4 regions of the Pseudoalteromonas sp. SCSIO 43210 genome follow, and region 1 is predicted to be linked to each of the others. Evidence: predicted binding sites of a transcription regulator. Region 1 holds the regulator's gene; each other region holds the start of a gene.
The links. The regulator sigma-54, encoded in region 1, starts transcription at its own class of promoters, with help from an activator protein. The targets are predictions, from matches to a motif close to GTTGGCACGNNNNTNGNNT.

Region 1 (4,210 bases):
AAGCCAATACACTGTCCCCAGGCGCTTCTTTATCATCTTGATATATCATGATTGAGGCATCAAATTTAATAGCAAGTTGCGCTAATACTGTAGCGGCTCTTGCATGAAGTCCTAATTTATTTTTTATTAAAAAAGTGTCTTCTAAACGCATAAGTTACTCTACCTAAGCTGAACAGATGATTATTTTGAATGAGTTATTTTTCTTGTTCTCTATGGCGGATTTTTACATTTGGATGTGTCATCGAAAAACTTTCACCAATCGTTTGTGCTAAATATACTGAGCGATGTTGCCCGCCAGTACAACCTATAGCAATAGTTAAGTAGCTACGGTTATTTCGCTCTAAATGTGGCAACCATGTTTGTACAAAAGTTTGAATTTGCCAAGTGAACTTTTGGACAATGCTGTGGCTGGCTAAGTAATCCTTTACGGGTTGGTCTAAGCCATTTAAAGGTTTTAATTCTGGCTCCCAATGTGGATTAGGTAAAAAGCGTGCATCAAAGACATAATCAGCTTCTTTAGGAATGCCGTGTTTAAAGCCAAATGACTCAAAAGTAACAATGAGTTGTTTATCTTTTTTACCCAGAATTTTTTCACGAATTGATTCAGCAAGTTGATGAACACTTAAATCACTCGTGTCGATCATATAGTCAGCGCGAGTAGTGAGAACATCGAGTAGTTCTTTTTCTTTTTTTATAGCTAAATCAAGAGGTAATGAGTCAACTGATAACGGGTGTAGACGGCGAGTCTCAGAAAAACGTTTAATTAATGTTTGATCCTCACTGTCTAGATAAAACAGAGTCGGTTTAGCAAAGCCAGGTAAGTATTCAAGGATATCGTTAAATTCATCTTGCTCTTTTGGTAAATTACGGACATCAATACTAACTGCAATTTTGTCGTAGTTATCAGATACACTTCTCACTAAAGAAGGTAGCAGATTAATTGGAATATTATCTACGCAATAATAACCTAAATCTTCAACTACGCGTAAAGCAACCGATTTTCCAGAACCGGAACGGCCACTTATGATAATTAATTCCATTTATCACCCATTATGTTAATTACGATTGTTCTACAATAACTTGATACAGTTCAGTATCTGATTTTGCGCTGCGTAACTGTTTACAAAAATCTTTATTATTTAGTTTATCAGCTATCGTTGCGAGCGTCTTTAAGTGCTGCTGGTTATCGCCATCAGGTACGATGAGAGCAACAAATATATCAACAGGGCGATTATCTATTGCATCAAAATTAATAGGTGTTTCGCTTACTAATACGAGTGCTAAGGGCTCTTCTGCGCCGCTCATTCGCCCATGAGGGATTGCAATGCCTCTTCCTATACCAGTGCTTCCCAGTTTTTCTCTATTCATTAAGGCGCTGAGAATATCTTGTTGAGAAAGATATGGGAGCTTGTCATGAGCAAGTTGACTGATGAACTCTAAAATTCTTTTTTTACTATTAAAAAGGACCGCAGCTCTGCTGCAGTCCTGACATATAAGTGAACTTAATTTCATAATATTAGTGTCGAGCAAGCTTCTCTTTGTGTTTAATAACTTGGCGATCGAGCTTGTCAATCAGCGAGTCAATGGCGGCGTACATATCTTGATGTTCAGTAGAGGCAAATAACTCAGCTCCACTTACATGAATCGTTGCCTCAGCTTTTTGGTTTAATTTTTCTATATCAAGAATGACATGAACATTATTAATATGATCTGAGTGTCTTTCTAGCTTCGCAAATTTGGTATTTACATAATCTCTTAATGAATCAGTTACTTCTACGTGACGACCAGTTAAGTTTAGTTGCATAAGCATTACCCTCTTTGTTTAGCGTCTTAAATCAAACTTTTTCGCTGATTTGACGGTGGAATAGCTAGAGATTCGCGATACTTTGCGATTGTACGTCTCGCTACTTTTATTCCTTGCTCAGCTAATATATCTGCAATTTTACTATCACTCAATGGTTTTGCTGAGTTTTCTGCTGCGATTAATTTTTTAATGAGAGCGCGTATTGCTGTTGATGAGCATTCGCCTCCATTTTCAGTACTTACATGGCTTGAGAAAAAATATTTAAGCTCAAAAATACCGCGAGGTGTATGCATATATTTTTGAGTTGTTACGCGTGAAATAGTTGATTCGTGCATTTCGACCATTTCTGCTACATCATTTAAAACCATTGGTTTCATGGCTTCGGGGCCATGCTCAAAAAAACCTTGTTGTTGCTTAACAATACAATTAGTTACTTTTAATAGTGTATCGTTTCTACTTTCTAAACTTTTAATAAACCATTTAGCTTCTTGTAGATGCGAGCGAATAAACTGGCTATCACCACTTGATTTAACGGTGCGTGACATTGCTGCATATTGGCTGTTGACTCTGATTTTAGGCATGCTATCTGGGTTTAGTTCAACAACCCAGCGACCTTTTATTTTTTTCACCGATACATCAGGAATTACATACTCAGATTCTTCTCTAACTATAGTATCCGCCGGTTTTGGGCTAAGAGTATGTATTAAAGTCATTATTTCTTTAAGCTCTTCTTCTTTGAGCTTTGTTTTTTTCATTAATGTACGATAGTCGCGAGCAGCTAATAGATCAATGTGCTCGGTTAAAATCATTTTTGTTTCATTAATATAGGGTGTTTCTTTATCGTATTGGTTCAGCTGAATACATAAGCATTCTTGTAAACTACGTGCTGCAATACCAACAGGGTCAAACAATTGAATTCGTTTTAAAACAGCTTCTATTTCGTCAAGTTCAACTTCGTTGTCTTCTTCGTTCTCTTGATTAAAACTTTCTAAAATTTCTTCGCAGCTTAGCGTTAAAATACCCGAATCATCGACGGCTTCAACAATCGCAATCGCAATCGCTTCATCGGTAGGACTAAAGGGAGTCAGTTGTAGTTGCCACATTAGGTATTCATGGAGCGTTTCAGTTGAGGAGCCTTGGTATATAGATTCATCTTCAGGCATTGGTCCTGATGATGACGCTGGGGCTGCGCTCATATATTCATCCCAACTAACATCCATAGCCATTTCATCACTTAGCGTATCTTTAGCAAGTGCTTCACCACTGTCTTGCTCATATTCGCTCGGAACATCATCAGCATTTGCGCTAACAGTGACATCGTCGTTATCTGCTTTTTGCTCGTTTTTACCAGCAGAATCTTCGGCGTAATCTTGCTCTTCAACCTCTAATAGGGGGTTGCTGTCGAGTGCTTCTTGTATTTCTTGCTGGAGATCCAATGTACTGAGTTGCAACAGGCGAATTGCTTGTTGCAGCTGTGGAGTCATTGTAAGTTGCTGGCCCATGCGCAGCTGTAATGATTGCCTCATGTATCTCTAACAATCCTTTTATGTTGTTATAATTAATACTAGCAGATGCTTAAAGACATGGCGTAAATGTTACAGCCTAAATTGTTCGCCTAAATAAACATCACGTACTGTTTTATCGTTTAATACGTGTTCTGGAGTGCCTGATGCAATTAACTCACCATGAGAAACTATGTAGGCTTTTTCGCAAACATCAAGAGTTTCTCTTACATTATGGTCGGTAATTAACACACCAATACCACGATTTTTAAGATGTTCTATTATTTTCTTTATATCTAACACTGAAATAGGGTCAACACCAGCAAAAGGCTCATCAAGCAATATAAATTTAGGATCAGCGGCTAGTGCTCGCGCTATTTCAACTCGGCGACGCTCGCCTCCTGATAATGCCATACCTTGGCTATCACGAATGTGCTGAATACTAAATTCATCTAATAAATTGTTAAGTGTGTCTTCTCTTGCTTGCTTATTCAGCTCTTTACGTGTTTCTAAAATAGCCATTAAATTTTGATAAACAGTAAGCTTTCTAAAAATTGATGATTCTTGGGGTAAGTAACCAATGCCTAATCTAGCACGACTATGCATAGGTAAAAGAGTAATATCGTTATCGTCGATAGAAATCTTGCCTTTATCACTAGGTACAAGGCCTACAATCATATAAAACGTTGTGGTTTTACCTGCACCATTAGGGCCAAGTAACCCGACTATGCTGCCAGCCTTTACTTCCAGACCTACATTTTTTACAACTTCACGGCCTTTATAACTTTTAGCTAATAGTTCTGCTTTTAATGTACTCATGGCTGACCTTTATCGTTTTTTTCTTTTTTAGTCTCAATAGGTACTAAAATAGTATGCACACGATCGGTTGAGTTTTCGTCTTTTT
Region 2 (4,210 bases), 510 kb from region 1:
TTACTTAATCCTAAAGTAATTGTTAGTAATAAAATGTAATTATTCACTCGGCGGTCCTGCGTTTTAGAGTAACTTTACTCTAGTGGAGATTGCTTTGATTTACCATTAAAAAAGCCCGCAGAGCAGCGGGCTTGAGAACACACATATTTTTTACAGCTTAATTAACAGCTGTAGTACATTTCAAACTCAACTGGGTGAGTTGTCATGTTAAGTTTTTCAACTTCTTTAGATTTAAGTGAGATATAAGCATCAATTAAATCATCAGTGAATACACCACCTTGAGTTAAGAATTCACGGTCTGCGCTAAGTGCAGATAGTGCTTCGTCAAGTGATGCTGCAACCGTTGGAATTTCTGCTGCTTCTTCAGCTGGTAAGTCGTATAAATCTTTATCCATAGCATCGCCAGGGTGGATCTTGTTTTTGATACCATCAAGGCCAGCCATAAGCATTGCTGAGAAAGCAAGGTATGGGTTAGCAGTTGGATCTGGGAAGCGTACTTCAATACGACGACCTTTTTCAGATGGAACCACTGGGATACGAATTGATGCAGAACGGTTACGTGCAGAGTATGCAAGCATAACTGGTGCTTCAAAACCTGGTACTAAACGCTTGTACGAGTTAGTAGAGGCATTTGCAAAAGCATTGATTGCTTTAGCATGCTTAATGATGCCGCCAATGTAGTAAAGTGCATCTTCAGAAAGACCGCCGTACTTATCACCAGCAAAAAGGTTTACACCATCTTTAGCAAGTGACTGGTGACAATGCATACCAGAGCCGTTATCACCAACAACTGGCTTAGGCATAAACGTTGCTGTTTTACCGTATAAGTGAGCCATGTTATGGATAACATATTTCATTTCTTGAATTTCATCCGCCTTTAATACCATTGTATTAAAGCGAGTAGCGATTTCGTTTTGACCTGCTGTTGCTACTTCGTGGTGATGTGCTTCTACTACTTGGCCCATTTCTTCTAGCACTAGACATGTAGCTGAACGCCAATCTTGGAAGTCATCAACTGGAGCAACTGGGAAGTAACCGCCTTTAACACCTGGACGGTGACCTGTGTTGCCATCTGCATATTCTTTATCTGAGTTCCAAGCAGCTTGCTTAGAATCAATTTTATACATAGAACCAGACATGTCTGATTTGTATTTAACATCATCAAATACGAAAAATTCTGGCTCTGGGCCAAATAACACAGTGTCTGCAATACCAGTTGAACGCATGTAATCTTCAGCACGCTTAGCAACTGAGCGTGGGTCACGTTCATAACCTTGAAGTGTTGAAGGTTCAACAACGTCACAACGAACAATTAGTGTTGTTTCTTCTGTGAAAGGGTCTAATTTGATAGAGTCTGCATCTGGTAATAAAACCATGTCTGACTCATTAATGCCTTTCCAACCAGCGATTGAAGAACCATCGAACATTTTACCGTCTTCGAAAAAATCTTCATCAACTTGATGATGAGGAATAGAAACATGTTGTTCTTTACCTTTAGTGTCAGTAAAGCGTAAATCAATGAACTTAACGTCATTTTCTTTAATAAAATCTAAAACCGATTGTGACATGTGTCCTCCAAGTGTGGGGTTTTGTTATTGCTGCATAATTGCTTTAGCATTTATTAAGCTGATTTTGTGCCATTTTTATAACTGCATGTTTATAAATTAAAAAAAATAAGTTGTTATAAAATTCAGCATAGTGGCGCACTAGTTTGGTGCGTAAAATATCCCTTTTGGTGCAATATTTACACGGTGCAATTTGCTGATAATTTAATCGCTTAAAATTAGCATAAACTAAATGCAAAAGAGTACCAAAAAGATCGGAAAAATAGCCAAAATGGCTGTTTCTCGAAAAAATATCGAAATTTAATTCATATAATTGTCATATATAAAACAGATACTTAGTGAAAGTATTGAGAAAGTTTTAAAATTTGTATTGGATAAACTTTCATCCATGTCATTAATGAGGGATAATATGCGCCCTTTTAAATCCTATGCTTGGACATCTCGTGAAAACGCAGATGAGTGCGTAGATCTTGCAGGATCATTGAGAATTTAATTTCTCTGAGTAAATATATGAGCATCGAAAAGTTAAGAAATATAGCGATTATCGCGCACGTTGACCACGGTAAAACAACACTGGTTGACAAACTACTTGAGCAATCAGGTACATTAGAAACACGCGGCGGTAACGAAGAGCGCGTGATGGACTCAAACGACATTGAGAAAGAACGTGGTATTACCATTTTGGCTAAAAACACAGCCATTTCTTGGAACGACTACCATATCAATATCGTAGATACTCCGGGACACGCCGATTTCGGTGGTGAAGTTGAACGCGTACTTTCGATGGCTGACTCAGTATTATTACTTGTTGATGCTCAAGAAGGTCCAATGCCACAAACGCGTTTCGTTACGCAAAAGGCATTCGCGCAAGGCTTAAAGCCAATCGTAGTTATCAATAAAATTGATAAGCCAGGTTCACGTCCTGATTGGGTTATGGATCAAATCTTTGATTTATTCGACAACCTTGGCGCAACTGACGAACAGTTAGACTTTAAAGTAATCTACGCTTCAGCAATCAACGGCTGGGCAACACTAGATTTAGACGAGCCATCAGAGAACATGGAACCTATGTTCAAGATGATCGTTGAAGAAGTATCACCACCGGATGCAGATCCTGAAGGTGACTTCCAAATGCAAATTTCTCAACTAGATTACAACTCTTATGTTGGTGTAGTTGGTATTGGTCGTATTAAACGTGGTTCTGTTGCTCCTAACCAACAAGTTACTATTATCAGTGCTGATGGCACTACACGTAATGGTAAAATTGGCGCAGTACAAAGCTACCTAGGTCTTGAACGTATCGAAACTGATAGAGCTTACGCTGGTAACATCGTAACTGTAACAGGTATTGGTGAGCTTAAGATTTCTGACACAGTTTGTTTCCCAGGAAACGTTGAAGCATTACCACCACTAAGTGTTGATGAGCCAACTGTAACAATGACATTCTCTGTAAATAACTCACCTTTCTGTGGTAAAGAAGGTAAGTTTGTAACGTCACGTAATATCCGTGAGCGTTTAGACAAAGAATTAGTACACAACGTAGCACTTCGCGTTGAAGATACTGCTAGCCCAGATAGCTTCCGTGTTTCTGGTCGTGGTGAATTACACCTAGGTATCTTAATCGAAAACATGCGTCGTGAAGGTTACGAGCTTTCAGTTTCTCGTCCAGAAGTTATCTTACGTACTGTAGATGGCGTTCTAGAAGAACCGTTTGAAACAGTGACTATTGACTGTCAAGACGAGCATCAAGGTTCTGTTATGGAACAAGTTGGCCTACGTAAAGGTGAACTTACTAACATGACTCCAGATGGCAAAGGCCGTATGCGTTTAGACTTCATGATCCCTAGCCGTGGTTTAATTGGTTTCCAAACTGATTTCATGACGCTTACTTCGGGTTCTGGTCTTATGTACCATACGTTCGATCATTACGGTCCTCACAAAGGTGGCGACATCGGTGTTCGTAAGAACGGCGTAATGATTGCAAACGCAACTGGTAAAGCACTTACTAACGCGTTATTCAACTTACAAGAGCGCGGCCGTTTATTCATCGGTCACGGTGTTGAAGTATACGAAGGTATGGTTATCGGTATTCATAACCGTGATAACGACCTTACAGTTAACGCCCTTAAAGGTAAGCAGTTAACTAACGTACGTGCATCTGGTACTGATGAAGCGCAAACGCTTTCTCCGCACCTTAACTACTCACTTGAGCAAGCGCTTGAGTTCATCGATGATGACGAACTAGTTGAAGTTACTCCACTAAACATTCGTATCCGTAAGAAACACCTTACAGAAAACGAACGTAAACGTGCGGGTCGTGCACCTAAGTCATAATCTATTAATTTAGAATAATGATTTTAAAAGCCGCTGTATTGCAAAATACAGCGGCTTTTTTGTATTTGATAAAACATCTCGAAGCTTTAAAGTCAAGGCAACTATTTGCGGCAAGGCTAGAGTCGCTTTTAGAAAAAAAAGTATTATTTCTAGGAGTACACTGCTAAATTGCTATGGGAGTTATTATGGAATTTGATGAAATAGTTTTAGGTGATAGAACTATTGCAGGTTTTAAATCTGATTTTGAGATTGACGTAATTCAGATTTTGAAACATTTAAATACTTGTGAGACCGCTTTTAAAAATTTCATA
Region 3 (4,210 bases), 1.8 Mb from region 1:
ACTTTAGAAGACTTACGAGACCAAATTAATAACGGGCCTTTTACTGGCAATGATAGTAATGACTCAGTTGTTGCAACGATAGTAACAAGTGATTTAGGTCAGCACCTAGTGCTCACAAGTAAAGAGACCGGTGAAGAAAACGCGATTAAAATCACTGTACAAGACAGTGATGGTAATAATACAGATACAGGTGGATTATCTCGATTAGCCTATGATGTAACAGATGCAGACCCCCTAAATCATACAACTAACTTAACTGAAGTAAACGCTGCGCAGAATGCACAAATCACCATTGATGGCACGTTGGTTGTATCTAGCAGTACTAACGAGTTTAGTAATGTGATTGATGGTGTCGATATTACCGCTAAAAAACTGCATGATGCCGCGGATAGTGGTGACATAAGTGACATATCGGTCACTGAAAATAACAATAATATTAAAAGTGGTTTAAGCGGCTTTATTGCAAGCTACAATGAGTTGCTAGAACTTAGTAACACTTTAGGTGCATCTGGCGAAGATGGCGTAGGTGTAATGGCGGGAGATTCCCTATTACGTGGAGTCATGTCTAAACTAAGAGATACAATAACAAATTCAGTTAATGTAGAAGGTAATTCGCTGTCACTTTCACAACTAGGTGTAACAACAGACCGATATGGTGTGCTTAGTTTAGATAGTGATACCTTAAGTGACCAAATTAATGCAGATGTAGGTTCTGTGCAGCAGTTTTTTGTTGGCAGTAACGATGATGATGGTGGTTTTGCACAGTCGTTTGATGAGTTAATGAGTTTCTATACAGATTCTGACGGAATTATTCAAAACAGAATCGATAGTAAAACAAATCAACTAGATGATTTAGATGATCAGCGAGAGAGTTTAACAAGTAAAATGGAATCGTTATCGTCTCGACTATATGCTCAATATAACGCAATGGATTTATTAGTTGCAAGCCTTAATAACACCAGTAGTTATGTTCAAGCTCAATTAGAAAATATGCCAGGTGTAGTTAGACAATCAAATTAATCCTTTAGTAAAAGCTTTACTAAACGTGAACAATAAAAAACCGCTAAGCTTAAACTTAGCGGTTTTTTACTGTGTAATATTTATCTGAGATAATACTTATACTAACCTGCTTATATGGGGTCTATTTAACCTAAACTCTGGACAATAAATCTATCTCGGGCAGCTATTTTCAGCGCTAATACCAATCTGCAATAAAAATCGATCAATTTGAGAGCTTAAACTTGGCGCTAACTGTGTTAAAAATTTCTGATATAGAACAACTAAATAGCGAAATTTTTGCCCAGTTATCGACAAGGTTTTCTTTCCTCAAAATAGCTCACTTAATTAAGCTGATTGGTATAAATTACGTGTAATATATAGAGTATTGAATAAAGTTATTCAATTTACTTACTAAGTCGCTTTATAAGCCTTAATAGCCCTTCCTGACTTTTTATACTTAATAATTGCTTTAGATGATTCACTTTTAGCTATGTTAGCTTTAGCTAAAATGGAATTAATTGTAATTTGAATTGACTGTAATTGCTCTGCATTAGGGCTGTTATTACTTTCACACCATTTTTTTAAATCTGTATTTAAGGTTTTTAAAATGGGTTGAGCTTCATCGGCATTATTATCGTTTACTAACGATTCAATTTCCTTAAGCAGTATTTTTATATGTTCTGCTTGATTTGTTGTTAGCTGCTCTGAAGCATTACTCGCATTCATAATATAAGCTAAACCGCAGAAACACGTTGATCAACAGGAATATTATCCCAGCCTTCTTTTATTTCTTTTACAATGTTAGACACCTCTAATACCGCGTCAACATCATTATTTAAATTGGCTTTGGTTAATGTGCGTTGGCAATAATCGTAAAGTGCCAATAAGTTGTTAGAAATACTAGGGTCTTGTTCTACTTCTAAATTAAGTGCATCTTGCAGCGCGCCGAATAACAAAACGCAGGCTGATATATTCTCGCCCTTTTTTTCAATCTCTTTTCGCTCAATAAATCCTTTTGTAGCTGCTAAGCGACCAATAATATTACTGAAAATAAGATTTATTTGTTCGTACGGGGTCATTTCGGCAATATTACTTACACGAACTTGACTGTATTTTTTTACTGAAACATGAGCCATGGGGAAATCCTAGATTTAAACGATAAAAATTATGTAAAAATAAAAGCAATAATAATGCCAAGCATTTTTTACTTATCTATTTATCGGCATGTTCGCTTTCAACTTAAGCTAATATTAGATTATATTTATTAAGAAAGTCAGCTTTGCTAAGGAATTAAATAATTTTAAAAAATGATTTTGACACAACTTCAATAATTGGTACTTAATTGTTAATTCTTAAGTATTGTTATTTTAACTAGCTGTCTGTTTTTTGGCGTTTATGTCAAAAAAATGCCGCTATCGCTTGCATCCATGGCGAACTGGCTTACAATTTAGGTAATTAAATAAATGAGTGAAAGTACGGCTCGCTAAATATGATCTTGATTTTAGATAATAATAACAATCGCGCAATAGGTTTAAATGCATCGCTTACTTTTATTGGTGAAGCAGTACAATTGTTAAATGAAACAAATTTTGAACAAGAGTGTGAAAAGTACCAACAAAAAGAATGCATGATCATTTTAGGTGCATTGCAGTCTCTTGATCACGAAGGTTTAATTAAGCGCTACCCAACCTTACCTTTTTTATTAATAGGCGAAACCCTTAAACCATTACTAAGCATTGCTAATGTGGTTGGCCTCATTTGCGAACCGTTTAGTCATGAAGTAACAACACAGTTGCTTCACGATTGTCAGCAATATCAGCGAATGTTACCAAATGGACATAAACATACCAAACCCCTCAAAACCTTTGACGGGCTAGTGGGTGAAACAGATGCAGTAAAAGATGTACGCTTTTTAATTGAGCAAGTGGCAAAAACGGACGCTAATGTTTTAATTTTAGGTGAGTCAGGAACCGGTAAAGAAGTTGTTGCTCGTAATGTACACCTGCTTTCTAAGCGTAACAATGGGCCATTTGTGCCTGTTAACTGTGGTGCTATTCCGGCGGAGTTATTAGAAAGTGAGCTATTTGGCCATGAAAAAGGGGCATTTACAGGAGCAATATCCGCTCGTAAAGGACGCTTTGAACTTGCACAAGGTGGTACGCTGTTTTTAGATGAAATAGGTGATATGCCGTTGCAAATGCAGGTTAAGTTGCTGCGCGTATTACAAGAACGCAGTTACGAGCGAGTTGGCGGTACAAAGGCGATTCAAGCTGATGTACGTGTTATTGCTGCAACGCACCGAAATTTAGAAAATATGATTGAAGAAGGTAGTTTTCGTGAAGATTTGTACTACCGATTAAATGTATTTCCTATTGAAAACCCGTCATTAAGTGAGCGCGCAGATGATATTCCGCTGCTTTTAAAAGAACTGATGCGCCGTGTTAACGATCAAACAGGTTCTACCGCTAAGTTTACTGAGCGCGCAGTGGAGAGCTTAAAAGAGCATGCTTGGCCTGGTAATATTCGTGAGCTAGCTAATTTAGTGGAACGAATGGTTATTATGTTTCCTGAAAAGGTAGTCGATATTCCCGATTTACCTAATAAATACCGCTATATTGAGGTAGAAGCATATGAGCCTGAGTACCCAGAAGAGTTAATGGAAAAAGACGCGTTTAATGATATATTTAGCACAGGATTCAGTGATTACGAAAACGAACCTGAAGCAGAGTTTAACCAAGTTGGAAGTGGGTTGTTGCCCGATGACGGTATTGAACTTAAAGATTACTTAGCCGAGCTTGAAATTAGCTTAATAACGCAAGCGTTAGAGCGCTTTGATTACGTTGTGGCTCGCGCAGCAGAAATATTAGGTGTACGCAGAACCACGCTAGTTGAAAAAATGAAAAAGTATAACCTTTCAAGAGATTAGTTTTTGAACGCCTGCAAGCAGCGCGTCTACAAAACAACCTCAAAAACTTTGGTGGTAGACGTCTAGCTTGCTCACGTGAAAAGCGAAGCTTTTAATTATTTAAACACCCATCCAAAAAACTACGTTTTTGAACGCCTGTAAGCAGCGCGTCTACAAAGCAACCTCAAATCAAAACTTTGGCGTAGACGCTGAGCTTGCTCGCGTGAAAAGCGAAGCTTTTAATTACCTACCTATTTACCTGCTTACTCACCACTAAAAGCCTTAATAATTTCTTCTTTTCTAAAA
Region 4 (4,210 bases), 160 kb from region 1:
CTCCTAGACTTTTTGTTATGGGAATTTTAATTGAAAACCGGCAACCATGTGGCTCGTTATGCTCAACACTAAGTGTACCTCTTAGCTGTTCAACAGACTCTTTTACAATAGTTAAGCCCAGCCCACTGCCTTGCAGCGTAACATTTTTACTGTGTTTACCTTGATAAAATGCGCTGAAAATTTGAGTTTTTTCTTGCTCTTTAATACCGCACCCTTTATCAAGTACAACGATACAAAGCTGGTTTTGCTCAAGCGCTAAATTAATAGTAACGCTTTGCTTATTATCTGAAAATTTTAAGCCATTTGAAATAAGCTGAATTAAAATCATCTCAATAAGCTCACTAGGTAAAGCAAGCGGTTTGTTAGGTAAAGTGTTTTGCCACTGCAGAGCTTGCTCACGCGCACTTAAGCGATGCTCAAAATGGCTATTTATTTTATTAATAAGAAGACTAAATTCAACTTCGCTTAAGCTGTCTTTACTGGTGCGAATCGCATTATAACTCAGCAGGCTGTCAATCATTGTGCGAAGGCGCACCATAGATTGGCTAATAAGCTCAAGCACTGCTTTTTGCTCAGCGGTAATTGGGCCTACTATTTCATCAGTTAATAAGTCAGTGCCTTCAACCATTGAAGCAAGCGGCGTTTTTAGCTCATGGGTAACATGGCGTAAAAAAGTATCTTTTTGCTGCTCAAGCATATGAAGTTGCTCTTGCACCCATTGGAGCTTTTCTCCTAGCTCAACAAGCTCAGCTGAACCTTTCACAGATATTTTTTGCTGCCAATGCCCCTGCCCTAGCTTATCAATAACCGTAGTTAACCCTTTTAGTCGCCCACTTATACGCCATAAAAAACCACCACCAACAATTAAAGTAAGCGGAATAAGTGCCACCAGCCAGTTTATAAATGAAGTTTGTAAGCTTGTAAGCTCATTTTGGTTATTGGTAATTTGCGCTTCGTTTTTATCACGTAACCATAAAGTAAGCTCAGCAACTAAATCGCTCACTGGCACAAATAGCTCAGCTTGTTGTTGTTTTTGCTCAACGAGTTTTACATGCGCGGTTTGTAAGGTGGTATATAAGCGTTGCCATTGGTGAATATACTCTTTATTCGTGTTTACAAATTTGAGTTCATCAATGCTTTGTAGGGATGATTGCCATTTATCGACAATGAGCTTATCAAGCGATTCACTTTTTAATACCCAGTTTTGCCTAGTGGCGCGCTCAAGGCTGTTGAGCTCTTGTTTTAGAGTATTAAACGATTTGGTAACTTGATAGTTGTTACTCACGATACTTTGAGTAACTGCTAATTGCTTGTTAAGCGCATTTAAAAATACAATCACCACTATAGAAAGCGGGAGTAACGAAAGCAGCATACTCATTGCAAATTGCCCAATTAAATTAGGCCGCCAGTTAAGCATTGCTTGGTATTTTTTAGCTATGGTTGCTGGCATTTCGTTTAGTCCTTTTAAGTTAAGCGTTCTATTATTAAGTGCTTACCTTATACACTAGCTGAACCAGCAATTATATTTAATACGATTAACAGCCAGCGCTACAAAAACAATGTGTCGCCAAATAGAGACAACGTAATCCTTTGATTTTTAAACCCTACCTTTAATCTCACTAAATAGTGTTGCAAAAGGCGCACAAAAATTACAATAAACCCAGTAAAAACTTCTCACTGGCTTAAAGCAAAAATAATAACCAATTGAAAAATAACAATAATTATTATTGGCACCATTTTTGTAATAGGAGGAATAACTTTAATCAATAAGGAAATAATTATGAACAAACGCACTTTAGTAATTTCATCATTACTGGCTTTAGGCTTTTTAGGCGCTAATGCACACGCAATGGACGTTCACGCGACTTTTAACGAACTTGATAAAGACAGTAACGGCACATTAAGTGAAGCCGAAGCAGGTGAAGATGCTGTGTTACACGAGAATTTTTCTCAAATTGATACTAATCAAGATGGGCAATTGTCGCTAGATGAATTCAAAAAATTTATTCAATAAACTCATTTAATAAGGAACGTGATTATGAAACAACTTATAGCCGCTTTTTCATTAATGTTTTTAGCAATTAGTGCCACCGTAATTGCATCGCCAACAAATGTGCGTTTTGCCCACTTAGATAAAGATATGAATGGACAAATATCAATTATCGAAGCCAAGCAAGACAAAGAAGTAATGAAGCAATTTACCGATTTAGACGAAAACGATGATGAAGTAATTTCTAAGACAGAGTTTAAAAGCTTTAAGCCTTAACAAGTTAAGTTTTGCTTAAGCTTTTATCTAGTAGAGTGAACTAAAGCATTTGCCATAATCCCTGAGGGAGTGTGTAAAAGGATTTAATGTTGGGATTTAAATTATGGCAAGTGCTTTCCCCGCTTCTACTAAATTGTTTATAACCTAAATAACCTGAACTCTGGTTAATAAATCTATCTCAAGCAGCTATTCCCAGCGCTGACTGCGTTGAATTTACTTGTAATAGGCCTGATGTGTTAATTAACCTCTCAACCAGATTACAGGTTAAATAATCTCTTGGAAGAAATACCATGAGGATACTTTCCTTTGTTACAAGCATCTTAATACTATCAAGTTTTGACGCCCTAGCACTTGATGTTAAGCAACGCTTTTCCCATCTCGATACTAACAAAAATGGTTATTTAACCCATGATGAACTTGAACCTCAACCACAATTATTGAGCACATTTTTGATATGGGATAAAGATCAAGATAACCAAATTTCATTAATCGAATTTAAAAATTATCTAACCAATAACCTCTACTGAGTATTTCCTATGAAAAAAATACGCTATATGGCACTTTTTGCATTCAGCACTTTTTGCACTCTAAGTTTTGCCGCAAGCAATAATATTGTTGAACAATTTAATAAATTTGATAGAAACCAAGATGGCTTTTTAACACGTGGCGAAGCATCAATAGACCCTGCTCTTTGGTCTCGATTTTCAAGCTATGATCAAGATAAAGATGGTAAGCTAACATTAAATGAATACGGTTTATACGCGAGTAAATAATTGTTAACTCTTAAGCTAGGTAGGTATCACTAACTAGCTTTAGTTTACTTCGTCCCCCAACCATCTCATCATATTGGTATTATAAAAATGATTTTGTTAGTGTTGATTCACTAACAATAAAAAATAATGCCTTATGCTACTCAAAAAACTAATCAAACCACTCATACTAGCCAGCCTTTGCGCAAGTTCTAGCTACACTTTTGCACAAACAAAAGTAATTTATAACGCCAATGGTTACACCCCTTTATACAAAGGCGAAGTACAGCAGTTTTCTACCCTTGTCATTAAAGATGGAAAAGTAGTAAAAGTAGGTGGCGATACACTAAAAAATAGCTACCCAGACGCCAAGCTCATTGATGTAAAAGGTAGCACCTTATTACCAGGCTTAATTGATGCTCATGGCCATGTTATTGGCCTGGGAGATAACTTATCGCAGCTTGATGTACGTGGTGCAAAATCAGTTGATGAAGTCACAAATAAACTAAAAATATTTGCCAATAACAAACAAGGTTGGATTATAGGGCGAGGTTGGAACCAAGAGCTTTGGGCTGATACCCGCTTCCCAACAGCTAAAGATTTAGACAAAGTAGTTAATGATCGTCCAGTTGTGCTTTCACGTGTAGATAGCCACGCTATTTGGGCAAATTCAAAAGCGCTCGAACTTGCAGGTATTACCGCCCAAACAAAAGCACCTGAAGGCGGTGAAATAATTAAAGACGAATTTGGCAACCCTACCGGCATATTTGTAGATAAAGCAGAATCGCTAATTACCCAGCATATGCCAGAAGCTTCCAAGCAAGATATAAGCGATTCGCTTGATGCAGCAGGAAAGCATTTATTAAGTTTAGGTATTACCTCTACCCATGATGCTGGCATTGATAAAGCAACGTGGGAAGTTTACAAAGAACGCAGTGAACTAGGAAATTTACCTGTGCGTATTGTGGCCATGTTAAGTGGCGCTAGCCCCGACTTAAACACAATGCTTAAAGCAGGGCGATACCAAGACGCAAACAGTTTCATGTCAATCCGCAGTGTTAAAGTATACGCCGATGGTGCACTTGGATCTCGTGGCGCAGCTCTTATTGAAGATTATGCAGACCGTACAGGCCATCATGGATTAATGCTAGAGACACAAGAAAAACTCGAAGCACTCTTTACGCAAAGCTTTAAG

Region 2: the regulator sigma-54 is predicted to act here: its motif matches at 1,624-1,642, upstream of glnA (glutamate--ammonia ligase).
Region 3: the regulator sigma-54 is predicted to act here: its motif matches at 2,179-2,197, upstream of fliS (flagellar export chaperone FliS).
Region 4: the regulator sigma-54 is predicted to act here: its motif matches at 1,727-1,745, upstream of LOS73_RS04120 (EF-hand domain-containing protein).

What each region holds. Positions count from the first base shown of each region.
Region 1 is NZ_CP087225.1:750,003-754,212, forward strand. It holds gene LOS73_RS03305 (HPr family phosphocarrier protein) at 1-151, opposite strand, end outside; gene rapZ (RNase adapter RapZ) at 195-1,040, opposite strand; gene ptsN (PTS IIA-like nitrogen regulatory protein PtsN) at 1,060-1,512, opposite strand; gene hpf (ribosome hibernation promoting factor) at 1,517-1,804, opposite strand; gene LOS73_RS03325 (RNA polymerase factor sigma-54) at 1,831-3,330, opposite strand; gene lptB (LPS export ABC transporter ATP-binding protein) at 3,400-4,125, opposite strand; gene lptA (lipopolysaccharide transport periplasmic protein LptA) at 4,122-4,210, opposite strand, start outside.
Region 2 is NZ_CP087225.1:239,430-243,639, forward strand. It holds gene LOS73_RS01035 (DUF4124 domain-containing protein) at 1-47, opposite strand, end outside; gene glnA (glutamate--ammonia ligase) at 162-1,568, opposite strand; gene typA (translational GTPase TypA) at 2,076-3,899, shown strand; gene LOS73_RS01050 (hypothetical protein) at 4,085-4,210, shown strand, end outside.
Region 3 is NZ_CP087225.1:3,866,297-3,870,506, reverse strand. It holds gene fliD (flagellar filament capping protein FliD) at 1-1,020, shown strand, start outside; gene LOS73_RS16870 (hypothetical protein) at 1,411-1,725, opposite strand; gene fliS (flagellar export chaperone FliS) at 1,734-2,135, opposite strand; gene LOS73_RS16860 (sigma-54 dependent transcriptional regulator) at 2,489-3,925, shown strand; gene LOS73_RS16855 (DNA-3-methyladenine glycosylase I) at 4,168-4,210, opposite strand, start outside.
Region 4 is NZ_CP087225.1:914,321-918,530, reverse strand. It holds gene LOS73_RS04125 (sensor histidine kinase) at 1-1,450, opposite strand, end outside; gene LOS73_RS04120 (EF-hand domain-containing protein) at 1,781-2,014, shown strand; gene LOS73_RS04115 (hypothetical protein) at 2,039-2,266, shown strand; gene LOS73_RS04110 (EF-hand domain-containing protein) at 2,557-2,793, shown strand; gene LOS73_RS04105 (EF-hand domain-containing protein) at 2,803-3,039, shown strand; gene LOS73_RS04100 (amidohydrolase) at 3,173-4,210, shown strand, end outside.